Regions from separate parts of the Nitrosospira multiformis ATCC 25196 genome, predicted to be linked through region 3. Evidence: riboswitches for the same ligand, from Rfam matches in the RefSeq annotation. Region 3 holds a riboswitch; each other region holds the start of a gene.
What was found. Region 3 has a riboswitch for cyclic di-GMP ahead of NMUL_RS09890 (S8 family serine peptidase). Riboswitches for the same ligand answer to the same signal wherever they lie in the genome.

Region 1 (4,523 bases), 960 kb from region 3:
ATTTCGGGAGGCGGATCGGGCCACGAACCGGCACATGCGGGTTTCGTCGGGAAAGGAATGCTGACGGCTGCGGTGTGCGGCGACATCTTCGCCTCCCCTACAGTCGACGCGGTACTGGCAGGCATCCTTGCCGTGACGGGATCGTCCGGCTGCCTGCTCATCGTCAAGAATTATACCGGTGACCGATTGAATTTCGGGCTGGCGGCCGAACGCGCTCGCCCGTTCGGCTTGAATGTCGAGATAGTCATCGTCGGCGATGATGTGGCGTTGCCCGGCTTGCCGCAAGCCCGCGGCGTCGCCGGCACGCTTTTCGTGCACAAGATAGCCGGCGCGTTGGCCGAGAATGGAGCCGACTTGGCGCATGTCGCCGCAGCCGCGCGCAAGGTGGTGTCAAAGACAAAAAGCATCGGCATCTCGCTAAACACCTGCACCATCCCAGGTTTGCCAAAGGAGGATCGCATCCCGCCCGGCATGGCCGAGCTTGGGCTTGGCATCCACGGTGAAGCCGGGGTTGAGCAGGTCGAATTCAAGGACGCGACCGGAGCTGTCGCTGCCATGGTCGAGCGCCTGTCAGCTGCAATGGAAGAAAAGCCGCATGTCGTTATGGTCAACAATCTCGGCGGCACGTCGGTCATCGAGATGTCGATCATCCTCAACGAAATCCGGCGGTCAGCGATTGGCGAGCAGATAACCCACGTCATCGGGCCGGCGGCCATGATGACATCTCTCGATATGCATGGCTTCTCGATTTCAGCCTATCCTGCCGACGATGCAGAGATCGCCCTTCTCAAGCAGCACACGCCGCTGGCAGCATGGCCCGGGGTCTCCCGGTTGGGTCAGGTCGCGATTCAGGCGCTTCCGGACGGCCTGACGCCAGTCGTTCCGATGCCCTCGATGCACAGGCCGACCAGGGAGTTCCTGATCAGGTGCTGCGAGGTTCTGATCGCCGCCGAGAACGACCTTAACGCGCTCGACGCGAAGTCAGGCGATGGCGACACCGGCAGCACGCTAGCCGGGGCGGCACGTGCCCTGATCAGCGCCGTGGACCGATTGCCGCTTGCCGACCATACCCAGCTCTATCGAGCCATTGGCTTGGAGCTTTCCCAAACCATGGGAGGCTCGTGCGGTGTGCTCCTCGCGATCTTCTTCGCCGCTGCGGGCGACGCCGCCTCAAGCGGCTCGCCAATGCGCGAAGCGTTGCAGGCCGGGTTGCGGAGAATGCAGGAAATCGGCGGGGCTCGCCCGGGTGACCGCACCATGGTCGATGCCCTTGCGCCGGCCCTTGATGTCCTGGAAGAGAGCCTGTCCGAGGCGGCGAAAGCCGCGCGTGCGGGCGCCGATCGCACTGCCCACATGAGCAAGGCGAATGCGGGTCGCGCTTCCTATGTCAATGCCAGGCATTTGGTCGGTCACGCTGATCCAGGTGCTGAGGCGGTCGCGCGACTGTTTGAACACTTGGCCTAGGTTTAGATTGTAAGCATCTGTTGAATCGCCCTGATTTTTGAGCTGGATAATTTTTCCCGCGATCACAAAGAAAACTGCTTCTCCCCTTTTGCTATTTTTACCCATGATGACCTACTTATCATGGGTAAATCCGGCGCGGGATTCAGGCCATCGCGAGTAATCTGCATTTAGCGACTGTGAATCTTCACGCGTGAGGGACCGGGCAGGCCAACGATCAGCACGATTGCAGGTAGGGACACATCGGTCGCAATAGGGGAACTCCCGGTCAGACCGGGTCCGGGAGGTTCTAAAACTTCCGTCACTGCACCTAATATGGCTTGATCATCAGTTAATCGCAGTTCATCATGAAATGTTAAGGTGCCGGTAGAAAGAGAGGGCGCCACCATTGCATTTTGTGGGGCGAGCGGAGGATCGGTTTCCTCTACATTACTTATTTCCTCGGGAGGATTATCCTCGCGAATAGCCGCGTAGTGTTTGTTTTACCTGCCCGTTTGGAATAAATTGGCTAGGCCGCCTTCGATACAAGCGAACATACTCCAAAACAGGTAATGCCCTCTCTTGTACTACCGATGAGAAACGCTTCCTTCTTGCTATTTCTGTGGTCAATGCCATTTATGGCAGGATCGTCAGCAGACTCACCCCAGGGTAGGGACATTGAGGTTCAGGTCAGCATGGCCGGAGAAAATATTATTATTGATCTTAATTTTGCTGTGTCAGCAAACCCGCGGGAGGTCTGGGACGTGCTCACCGACTTCGACCGTATGGCTGATTTTGTCTCCAACTTGAAGGAGAGCAAGGTTGTCAGTATTTCTGAAGATAAGTTTACTATTTTCCAAAACGGCACTGCCACTTACGGCCCCATCCGCTATCCGTTCGAGTCAATACGGGAAGTAAGATTGATCCCTTACCATAAGATATTGACGCATCTGGTCAGCGGCAACATGCACAAATTGGACGGTACTACTTACCTGACTGATGAGACCGGGGGGACTCGCGTGGTCCATCGTACGGAGGCTATCCCGAAAGTCTGGATTCCTGCGGTAGTGGGAAAGGTGTTTATCGAACATGAAGTGCGGGAGCAATTTAATGAAATGAGAAATGAAATAATCCGGAGGAAGAGGGCAGCCCTAAAGAAAGGACACGAGAAACAGGATGGGCGATGACTAGCGAAAGCGATCGCGTTACGCCGGATGGAGCCGAAGGGACTACAAGGACGCGCCCGAACACTGAGGGTTCTGTCATAAGGGAAAGCTATATTTCTGCCGTACCGTAAAAGCCACACCCGTCGCGAGGCGGGGCCGGAAAGTCCCGGATTTGCGCAATTGAAGGGAACTCGCGCAGGTAGCCGGACTGCCAGTACATCAAAAAGCAGACTTTTCCTCAATTTTCCGGAGGTTTTCAATGTTCAAGCAGAAAAAAATAGGCGCTCTTGTTTCAGGTGCGCTCTTGATGGCGACCGGCACGACCGGAGCCATTGCGGCGAACACGCATTTCAGTAGCTTTACCCCGCTGAAAGACAGTGTGGCAGCAGGCTCGCTCCCCGAAAACGCCCCCTTCCGGTTAGCTTCCCCCAATTTCTCCCAGATTCGGATCGCTGACCGCACGACCCAACTCGATCTTGGTGAGGGTAATTCCGGCAGCTGGGATATGATCACCGCAAACGAAACCGGGCCGAATGCCGGGCGCTATTTGTTCACTCCGTTCGAGACTTCGATGGCAGGTGTGCAGCGGATCGATCTGGCAAGCGGCATCACGAAAACCCTCGTTCACCCCGGCACACAGGATTTCGTCTCGGGCGATGCATCGCGCTGGACACCTTGGGGCAGCTATGTCACTGCCGAAGAATCCTGGGGCACCGGCAGTACCAAAGGACGCCTGTTCGAGTTGACCAATCCCGTGTCTGCCACCGGAACCGGGGACGCGAACTTCGTATTCCGTTCTATCCTGCCCCGCGTATCTCACGAGGGTCTCGCGTTCGACAAGAACAACAACCTGTATTTCGTCGATGAACTGAATGGCGGCAGTATCTACAAGTACGTGTCGGCCAACCCGACCGCCAGTAACGGAGGCGACTACTTTGCAGCAGGCCAGACCTTCGCCGTGGCGGTCAATGGCGGCGGCAATGCCAACGCAGTAGGTTCCGTAACATGGACTCCCATTACCGATGCCACAGGCGGCGCCCTCCCGGGCATTTCAGCTCTGAATGCGGACGGCACAATCGATGGCCGAGCGACCGCTGACATGGTGAACGCAACAGAGTATCAGCGCCCCGAGGATATCGAAATCAAGACGCTTGCCAATGGTGACCAGATCCTTTTCGTTGCCACCACGACCACGAACGAGGTGTACTCGATCAACCTGGATGCCAACAACGCGCAGCTCTTCGTCAGCCGCGACACGCTCGATCAGGCGAACGGCACCGCCGTGGGCACCGCGCTCGCCAGTCCGGACAACCTGGCCATCGACGCCGCCGGCAATATTTATGTTATCGAGGATCAACCTGGCGGCAGGGCGGACATCTGGTTCGCGCAGGATGCCAATCACGATGGTGTTGCGGAGTCGCTGGGGCGCTGGGCATCCATGTCCACAGTGGGCGCTGAACCGACCGGCCTCTATTTCGACAAATTCAACCCCAATGTGGCATATGTGAACATACAGCACCCGGACAGCATGGTGGACAGCACCATCATGATCACGGCTGTGCCGGAACCGGAAACCTATGCCCTGATGATGGCAGGGCTAGGCCTCGTTGGCGCCGTAGTGCGTCGCAGAAAAGCCTTCCCAGCATAAATTGCTGCAAGAGTTCCGCGGATTCCTGCCAGTCTCGATGCAGGCGGAAGCGTCCGCTTCCGCCTGCATCGAGATCAAACTCACCCATGTAGCCGGCGATCCGACACCATTAACGATGATCCGCCAGCACCTTTACGGGCCAGGTGGAGCTTGAATTTGTGGCGGGAATGCGCGCCAGTCCTATTTATATCCGCATTTTTGCAGGAATAGCGAAAATGGAAACCGGACCGGATGCCACTAAAATTTTATGCGGGAACTGATGGTCTCGT
Region 2 (4,523 bases), 790 kb from region 3:
CCATTCCGGTTGATCCCTTGACCGAAAGTTCCGAAACCTGGGTCACCCTCCCTCCCCCTGATTCAGCCGAAGGTCTCTACGATGTGCGCAGCGGCGCGGAGGAAGAGTCAAAGGATGGAACCTCTTACGCGGCCTGGTAGCGGTGTGATTGGGCGGCAAGAAATACCGCGCCATATAGGTGTAGGAGGCGTGGGAGACGTAGGAGGCGCAGGACAAAAGGGTTTTACCTATATCTGGATCCTGTTTGTGGTGGCGCTGACCAGCGTTGCGTTGGCAGGCGTCGTGCAGGTATGGCGTACCGAGGTACGGCGGGAAAAAGAAAAAGAACTGATGTTTGTCGGAGAACAGTTCAGGCAGGCGATCGGCTCTTATTACGAAAATTCACCCGGCATGCCGAAGCGTTATCCCGATTCATTGGAAAAATTGCTCCTGGATAAGCGTTTTTCCACCATCAAACGGCATCTCCGGAAAATATTTTTCGACCCCATGACTGCCTCAAGCGAGTGGGGTCTGGTCACACAGCCGAATGCCGGAATAATCGGCGTGTACAGCCTTTCAAAAGAGCCTCCGCTCAAGCGCGCCAATTTTCCGGAACGCTATGCGGATTTTGCGGAAGCGAAGGATTATCGCGACTGGAAGTTCGTCTACTTCCCCGGAGACTCCGCCAGTCTGCCCCAAGCGCAAGCTGTGCCGGCCGATTCGCCCGCTACTCCACCACAATCTTCCTCTGAATGGCGACCAGGAGATCTTCGGCTGCAGCCGGAAGCTTCCGGTTCCCAGCCAAAAGCGGAATCGGAAAACGGTATCCCGCCACCATCCTCGCCTTTCTCGCTCTCCCCCAGCCCTTCCGATCAAGAGGATGGGAGGTCCTCGCAACCCGATTCATCCCCACAATCCGGCTCCTTCCCGCAGAGCGTTCAATATTAGAACTTCAGAAGTTCGGAACTGGAAGTTTCCGGGGAGCCCGTCTCCATCTGTCTCTTCACAGTTGCATATTTCATGGAACCAGGGGAAGGCATCCCTGCATTTCCTCCTGTTGTCTGCGTGGTCCTTTCTACCTATATCGGATTCATGAATCTGACATCTGATCTTAATGATTCAGTCATATCCTGCCACGAAAATACGCACTCGCGCAAATCGAATAATATCGGGAAGACCGTTGCAGTCCGAGAACGATATGAATAATCAGGGCATAAGGAATGATGGGGGGAGAGTTTACGCTGACGGAGCGGGAGGCGGAATACCTGTTCCGGATTATCGATTCATCAATCAATATATTTCGGCGTCATCAGTTTTTCTTGTGGGCGCAGGGGGAACTGCAGGGCCTTCTGCCGCATGGCATGCTCATATGCCTGTTCGATGAAGGCAATGGGCAGGCTGTGAATATCGAAAGATTCAGTCGCACAGATATGGACGAAATCCGGTTTTCAGAACTTTGCCGTCCCGATGGGGGAATTGTATTTCGCGCCATGTCCGCATGGAGCGCGGGCAAAAACCAGCCGCTTCTGGTTTGTCCAAATAATTCGCATACGCCCACCTACAAGCGTTTTTCTAACGACCTCAAGCGTGAAAATCTCCAGCGTATCGCGGCGCACGGAATGTTCGACACCAATGGCCGAACCACCTGCTTCTTTACCTTTACCCAGATTTCCGCCGCATTGAGCGAGCGTCATGCTTATTTCCTCGAGCTGCTGATGCCGCACATGCATATGGCGCTGGTACGTATGCTGTTTCATGAACGCCATCATAAGCAGGGTGCCGTGGGGGAAAGAAGCAGAAAACTCATCACGGACCGCGAGACGGAAATTTTGCGCCATGTTCAGGCGGGAAAGAGCAATCATGAAATAGCCCAGTTACTTTACATCAGTCCGCTTACTGTCAAAAACCACATTCAGAAAATCCTGAAAAAGCTGGATGTCAATAATCGGGCTCACGCCGTGGCCAAGGCGATGGCGTTGAAGATCACGCTTTGAGTTTCCGGGGCAGATCCCCTCGACCCTGAGGCCGCGCCTTGGATTCTTCCCTCTATCCGCAGTGACTCCTACGAGGCGTCCTTGTACCCATGAAAAGCGTACGCGCCGCGAAGGGCGAATTTCCGCCCTGCAGACCAAAAGAATAGGCAGAAAGTACCACGAAAATACCGATTGTGTTTCACAGACGGTTCACGGCTGTCACATATAGTGACCCACGTCCGGTAACAGGTACAGTCGTTATAGCCGGTCAGGAACAAAGCCAAACCCGTTGCGAAGCGGGGACGGAAAGCTGCGGGTCTCCAAGCAAGCGGAGGTAGCCGGGTTGCTCCAGGACGGTTGATCAGATGAAGCCAGGCTTCAAGGATCAGTCAGCCGGATTTTTTTGGTGCAACCATTAATTACCTACGGAGTATCTCGCATGAAAATAAATTTCAGACTCAAGGCATTCGCTGTTGCTGCCATCGCGACTCTTTCCGGTCCGGCGCTTGCCGCCATGGATGGGGCGATGAGTGGAAACGGTGAGCTTCTGCTCAATATGCGTTATTACGGTGGCAGTTCCGCCACTTCCGGTGATGACGATATCTCTGGACTGTTCGATCTCGGCTTCAAAATGAACGATATGGTCGCTGCGAACGGACAGGCGGGCTTCAGCAAAAGCTGGGACCTGACGAGTGGGGCCTATGGCGCTTCATGGAATCAGCTGATGAATTTCGTCGGTCCTGCCAACGCACATCTTATCCGGTTCAATGTCATCGCGCTGGATACCACCGATCTGAATGATGCCGGTGGCCCGCGTTACCTGACGACGGCAAATGTGGACACATATCCCAAGCTGGGGAACACCAACCTCAAAGGCTTTGTGAATATGGATAAGTATATTGAAGCCAACAACAGCCGCGGTACGCACGCGACTGATGATAACGGCGCCAGCGTTGCCATGCCGACGGACCCTTCGAATACTTTCTTTGGCGCAATTAACGGGTTTGGCCAAGGTGATACCTGGTTGCAGAAGACGACCGCCGATACCACCCAGCCGTTGGGTACGGAACAGAATTTCTGGTTTCTCACCACGTCTTCCACTTCCGCCCTTGCCCAGGCCACCAAGACTCCTTTCGGAGTCGATCTGAATCACGATGGCAACATTGGCGAAGGCGAGTTCAGCAAATTCAAGTTGACCGAGAATGGTGTTCTTACCTTCACGAACCCATCCGTCTCTCCTATTCCCGAAGCGGATACCTGGGCCATGCTGCTGGCGGGGCTGAGCATGCTGGGCATGATCGTCCGCCGCCGCGCAGGCGTCTGAGATCCGCAATGAGCTGCTTACCCCCGGCCAGGGAGGCCGGGAAAGGCAGGCTTCAGCCTGAAATATCAATCTGAAAATAAAGGATACAAAGATGAAAATGAAGCTGAGCAAAATTGCACTGGCTATAGCGGCACTCGGCACGGCCCCGGCGGCTTTCGCCCTGACCCCCGCTCAGGTCGCTGCCGGCCCCACCACCTACGTCTGGCTATCAGGTGCATCCGCACCCACCAACGCCGTATTTCGCAGCGTCATGTCGCTGTGCAACGGCCTAGCGGGGAATGGCGGCGCCAATGACGCCCATATGTACCTGGAAAGCAGCGGTACCGAACCCGGCAAGAGCAGCGGTGACCGGGTCGCCTATGCCTGCACCATGAGCTCCGCCGCCGGTGCACTGGCTGGCAAGAAAGTAGTGGTCTATCACACGGTTGAGGGTGGCTCTTTCAACGCCTACGCGCCTCATCTCAGCATGGCGGGTGAGCCGAATCCCAACGGGTATCTGCCCGGCAACCTCAAGCGCATCAATGACGTCGCTTTGCTCGGCGGCGGAGGTAAGTGCGCGGCAGGCGCGGCTGGGTCGACCAATGTCACCCTGAATGGTGTGTCCTACCCCATTGCCCGCTACAACAACTGCAGCGATACCGTTACCAAGACCTTTACCGCTTCGCTGAAGGGCGATGCTGCCGGACGTCCGGGCCAAAGCTATCCCGATGGCGGTTTTTCGGATACGGAATACCTGATCAACAAGCAGAATCTGGATATTGCATTGAACCTGAGCTCCCTTGGCGAGGAAGTGGCGACCAATGTCGGCCAAGCCTTTGGCGTAGCCGTGAGCTACCCGCTCTATCTCCAGTTGCAGAAGAACGACGTTGCCGCCGGCATCCTGGCCGCGACCTGCGATGACGGTTCGCCCACCGCCCCCAATCTCACGCCTGCCTGCCAGCCCAGCTTGCCGGCACAACGTTACACCGCAATTGCAAACAGGGATTCTGTGGGTGGTGTGGATGGCAGCCTGTTCGGCGGTCCGGCCGGGTCGATCGTCAACCTGGTGCGCCGCGTGCCCACCTCCGGCACCCAGTCTGCCTCCAACATGCGCTTCCTCAGCAAGCCCTGTTCAACCGGGCTATCGCAAGGCGCGCTGGAGCCCGCACGCGCCACCGACAGCACGGCAACCGCCATTGTGAGCGAGCAGTCCAGCACCGGGGGCGTGAAGAGCGCCTTGAATACCGCCACCGGCGCGAGCCAGTTCG
Region 3 (4,523 bases):
CGTCAGTGCCGATCCAGACACTGTTGCCATAGCCCTGGACGTGGAGCGCGCTGACATATCCGCCATTACCCGCGTTGGGCGGTGCGGATACCGATACCGCGTTAAAAGAATCGGCAGTAATGCCCCCTCCCGTCAAGGTATATACGGACGTATGACCTTGCCCCAACTCTCCGGGATTGCGGGTGGGAAAATGAAATGCGAAATCAAAGTTGCCGCCGGTGCCATCGGCCTTGAACGCATCTGTTCCGTTCTGGATGGTCTGCGCGGCCACTCCGCTCACAAAGGTGATACCGCTCAATGGCGCCGAATCGACGTTGAAGTACCAGTCATTGACGTAAGCGCCAGCGGACAAATTATTAAAGACATTCATTGTCAGCGTCACCGACCCGGAGCTGTTGTGATCGTCGAAAGTCGCTGTCGCAAAAATTGCATTCGGATCTGTTGGCTGGGACGGCGCGGTGCCGGAAAACGCGCCGGCAGTAGTGAAATCGATTTGGAAAATTGCTGCCTGGGCACCTCCTGCCACAGACAGCAGTCCCAGTGCAGCAAACGCTCCCTTCAAATGACTCTTCATTATTTGTTCTCCTGATAAGTTTTTGTTGGATAGGTTCGAAACTTCGTTTTCGGCCTATCGGAGCTTCTTTAGCAATTTTCGTGCCTAAATTAAAACTCCAATAAAATCAGCCTTGTTTGCTTCGAGCTCTTCCATTCTGCAGTGATATGTAAAATTCTTCGACCAGGAGGAGTACTGTTTGACCCGGAGTGGCAGGAAGTTTGGTTTGCAAGAATTGCAAATTTCGAAATCTCCTCGGGGTTCGGGAGCGGCAGCATTTTTCACCTTTAAATAAAGCAACGAACAGAATGATTTTTGTGCAGTTGCTTCACCCATACCCCCTGGGGAGTTCAGATACGATAACGCTGCAATTTTTAATCTGTAAAAGGCAAATCTCGCGAAAGCGGGGGACGCAAAGTCATCGGTCTACCGGGCTCAAGGCCCCAGGACGGCAGGACTGCCAGATAATGCCATTTTCTTTCTTGTCGATTCTTTGGATGACGAGAAGCTATTAGAACGTGTTGAGTGGATCTCGATGCTCCGGCTCAGTACGTTTTTCGGCACCCGGCCTATCTAGGCGGTTCCGCCTCCCCAAGAGGAGGAACTACGTGAATATCAATCATAAAGCGCCTGCAACTGGCTCAAGAGAACCCGCTTCAGGCATTATTCAATCAAGCACTCGCAACTCGCAGCACATCTCCAAACCTTGGTATCCCCTTTGGAGCGGCATACTGGCAGTTTTGCTGGGATTGGGTCCGGTCATTTCCAGTGCAGAGCCTCCGGAGGGCAGGGGGCCTGGAATGAACAAGCCGCTTGGCTGGGCGAAGGGTCGCATCCTGGTCATGCCGCGTGCCGGCTTGCCGGAAAAGGAACTGGCCAAGGTTCTGGGCGAACATGGCGGCAAGGGCAGGAAGATCGGGCAGAGCGATCTGTACATCGTCGACTTGCCGGGTAATGCCTCTGAGAAGGCGGTGGCGGCAAGGCTTGCGCATCATCCGGCGCTCAAGTTTGCCGAGATCGACCAGGAAGTCGAACCCGCGCTCATACCGAACGATCCCTACTATGGCAGCGCCTGGCATTTGCCCAAGATTGGCGCTCCGTCCGCCTGGGACAGTTCCCTGGGCAGCGGCGTGACCATCGCCATCCTGGATTCAGGAGTTGACCCGAATCACCCTGATCTCTCACCCCAGCTTGTTCCAGGCTGGAATTTCTACGAAAACAATTCCAACACGTCGGATGTTTACGGGCATGGAACCAAGGTTGCAGGGTCAGCGGCAGCCATGGCAAACAATGCCCAAGGCGTTGCCGGCGTGGCGGCGTTGGCTAAAATAATGCCTGTCCGCGTGAGCGGGAGTACTGGATATGCCACCTGGAGTGCGATTTCCCAAGGGCTTATCTATGCGGCAGACCGCGGCGTTCGCGTCGCCAATGCCAGCTTCCTCGGACTGACCGACAGTGCGAGCACCCGGAGCGCGGCGCAATACATGAAGGATAAAGGTGGCCTGGTGATCGTGAGTGGCGGAAATACGGGAGTGCTCCAGAATTATGCAGTAACGACATCGATGGTAGCTGTAGCCGCTACAGATGCGAACGACTTCAGAGCCAGTTGGTCGAGCTACGGAAACTACATCTCCCTTGCCGCGCCTGGAGCCGGAATTTGGACGACGACTATGGGGGGCGGCTATGGCGCGGCTTCCGGCACATCATTCTCAAGTCCGGTAACGGCCGGCGTGGTGGCGCTCATGATGGCGGCAAAGCCGACATTATCCAATACCCAGATCGAGAGTCTGCTGTTTTCAACTGCCGTGGATCTGGGCACAGCGGGGCGCGATCCCTATTATGGCTATGGACGGGTTGATGCTGCACGCGCGGTGCAGGCGGCGGCCTCGGCAGTGGTCGCCGGAGACACGCAGGCCCCGGCGGTTTCCATCACTTCCCCTGCTGGCGGATCAAGCGTAACAGGTCTGGTCGGCGTAAACGTGGCTGCGAGCGATAACGTCGGCGTGACCCGTGTCGAGTTGCGGGTCAACAATACCACAGTCGCAGTCGACACCACGGCGCCGTTCGCCTTCACCTGGGATTCGGCAGGCGTAGCCAACGGTATGGCGAACCTGACCGCTTATGCATTCGATGCGGCCGGCAACTCCAAGGCTTCGACCACCGTCTCGGTGAATGTGGCAAACGGAACGACAACGGTGGCCAGGGATACTACCGCGCCACAGGTGAAGATCGTAAATCCGGTCACAGGCAATGTTTCGGGAAGCAACGTGCCCATCAGCGTAAATGCAAGCGATGATAGCGGCGCTTCCGGAATTACCTATGCGCTCTACATCGACGGCGTGCTCAAGGCTACCGGAAAGGGAAGTACGCTGGGTTACAACTGGAATATACGTAATGTTGCCGCGGGTGCACATACTGTTCAGGTAGTCGCCAAGGATGCGGCGGGAAATAGCGCATCCTCATCCGTCAGCGTGACGGTAGTCAAGTAGCGGGAGGTGGAAGGTCGTTTTTTCGGGTTGGCAAAGCCGGGCCAAAAGGAAGGAAGCCCGGCTTTGTTTTGCTTCACGAGTGATGCTGTTGGCTTATCGACGCAAGCAGCTTATATCGAGGAGGGCTAACCTGACTTTGGGCGTCATCGGCGGGCTGCTTCATAAAGTGGCATGACGACCGGCAGCAGCGACTCGATCTGCTGCACACGGGTGGAATCAGCAGGGTGACTGCTCAGAAACTCGGGCAGTTGTCCTCCCGCATTGGCATTGATCATTTTTTGCCACAGTGTGACCCCGGCCCGGGGATTATAACCAGCACGAGCCGACAATTCGAGCCCGATGCGATCCGCTTCGGCTTCGTCCGTGCGACTGAAGTGGGTGGCGATGAACGCCTGATATCCGATGCCGGCGATCTGAGCGGTAGTCTGGCTGAGACCGAACACTGCGGTTCCCACTCCCAGTGCCGTTTGCGCCGCAATAGCCTGCGACACCTGCTCGCGCGAGTGCTCGCGCAGGGCGTGGGCAATTTCATGCCCCATCACCACAGCGATTTCTTCATCTGTCAATTTGAGCTGATTGATCAGCCCGGAATAAAACATGATTTTTCCGCCAGGCATGCAAAAAGCATTAAGCTCATCGCTGTCGATTACATTGACTTCCCAGTTCCACGCGGGAGCGTCCTTTCGAAATATGCCCGTTTGCGGCTCGATGCGGCGAGCGATAGCACGCACTCGTTGCAGCAGTTTTTCATTCGTGTTCAGGGCGCCTTTTTGGGTCGCTTCCGTTTTCAGCTGACTATAGCCTTGTGCCGCCGTTTGCTCCAGCTGTTCCGAGGATATGAGCAAAAGCTGGGAACGGTTTGCGCCGACCGCACCGCCTGCCGTGGTAGTGGCGCAACCGGAAAGCATTGCCAGCCAGGCACTGATCGATAGCGCAATGAGGAGCCTGAAGGTGGACAGGGTGAACATGATTTCTCCCGATAAAAGATAAGCAAGATAAGACAATCAGCCGTGGTCGTTCCCGGAGCGGGTTCGAGCGCAATTCGATCTGCAATTCAATCTTTACGCCGGCGAGCAAAAGCCAGACCGACGGCAGCAAGCCCCAGCAATGCAAGTGTTCCGGGCTCGGGAACCGTGCTGGAACGATAGTGGAGCGCCTCCACGGCATCCAGTGTATAGGCTTCTGGAAAGCCTTGAGCAATGTTACCCGCGGCAGTGATCCGGAGGTAGCTGAACGCATCCAGCTGGAGGGCTGCAATGTCTACATCGTCAGTGCAAGGTTGCTGAAGAGAACATTCAAAATACGACAAATCCCCGGCGGAGAAAAACGCGTTCATGAAGTGTGTCCCATCCGCGCTTATTTCCAGGTTGAACCCGTCCCGGAAGCTGAACGTGTCGTACAACCGCAGATCCGCGCCGGGCCCATCCACTACTTCACCGCGGCTGAAGTGCAGAGTGATGGATCCGGGGGTTCCGGCTGAG

Region 1: it holds a riboswitch for cyclic di-GMP, as region 3 does, so the genes downstream of both, NMUL_RS14205 (alkaline phosphatase PhoX) here and NMUL_RS09890 (S8 family serine peptidase) in region 3, are expected to answer to the same signal.
Region 2: it holds a riboswitch for cyclic di-GMP, as region 3 does, so the genes downstream of both, NMUL_RS13445 (PEP-CTERM sorting domain-containing protein) here and NMUL_RS09890 (S8 family serine peptidase) in region 3, are expected to answer to the same signal.

What each region holds. Positions count from the first base shown of each region.
Region 1 is NC_007614.1:3,128,287-3,132,809, forward strand. Features, by position in the region: gene NMUL_RS14195 (dihydroxyacetone kinase subunit DhaK) at 1-1,464, shown strand, start outside; gene NMUL_RS14200 (SRPBCC family protein) at 2,136-2,627, shown strand; cyclic di-GMP riboswitch class I at 2,730-2,822, shown strand; gene NMUL_RS14205 (alkaline phosphatase PhoX) at 2,866-4,254, shown strand; gene NMUL_RS14210 (hypothetical protein) at 4,492-4,523, opposite strand, start outside.
Region 2 is NC_007614.1:2,962,867-2,967,389, reverse strand. Features, by position in the region: gene NMUL_RS13460 (type II secretion system protein) at 1-140, shown strand, start outside; gene NMUL_RS16095 (type II secretion system protein) at 115-927, shown strand; gene epsA (XrtB/PEP-CTERM-associated transcriptional regulator EpsA) at 1,200-1,973, shown strand; cyclic di-GMP riboswitch class I at 2,222-2,303, shown strand; gene NMUL_RS13445 (PEP-CTERM sorting domain-containing protein) at 2,392-3,276, shown strand; gene NMUL_RS16415 (hypothetical protein) at 3,545-3,736, opposite strand; gene NMUL_RS13440 (hypothetical protein) at 3,875-4,523, shown strand, end outside.
Region 3 is NC_007614.1:2,171,960-2,176,482, reverse strand. Features, by position in the region: gene NMUL_RS16385 (PEP-CTERM sorting domain-containing protein) at 1-574, opposite strand, end outside; cyclic di-GMP riboswitch class I at 931-1,018, shown strand; gene NMUL_RS09890 (S8 family serine peptidase) at 1,354-3,042, shown strand; gene NMUL_RS09885 (M48 family metallopeptidase) at 3,186-4,010, opposite strand; gene NMUL_RS09880 (PEP-CTERM sorting domain-containing protein) at 4,097-4,523, opposite strand, start outside.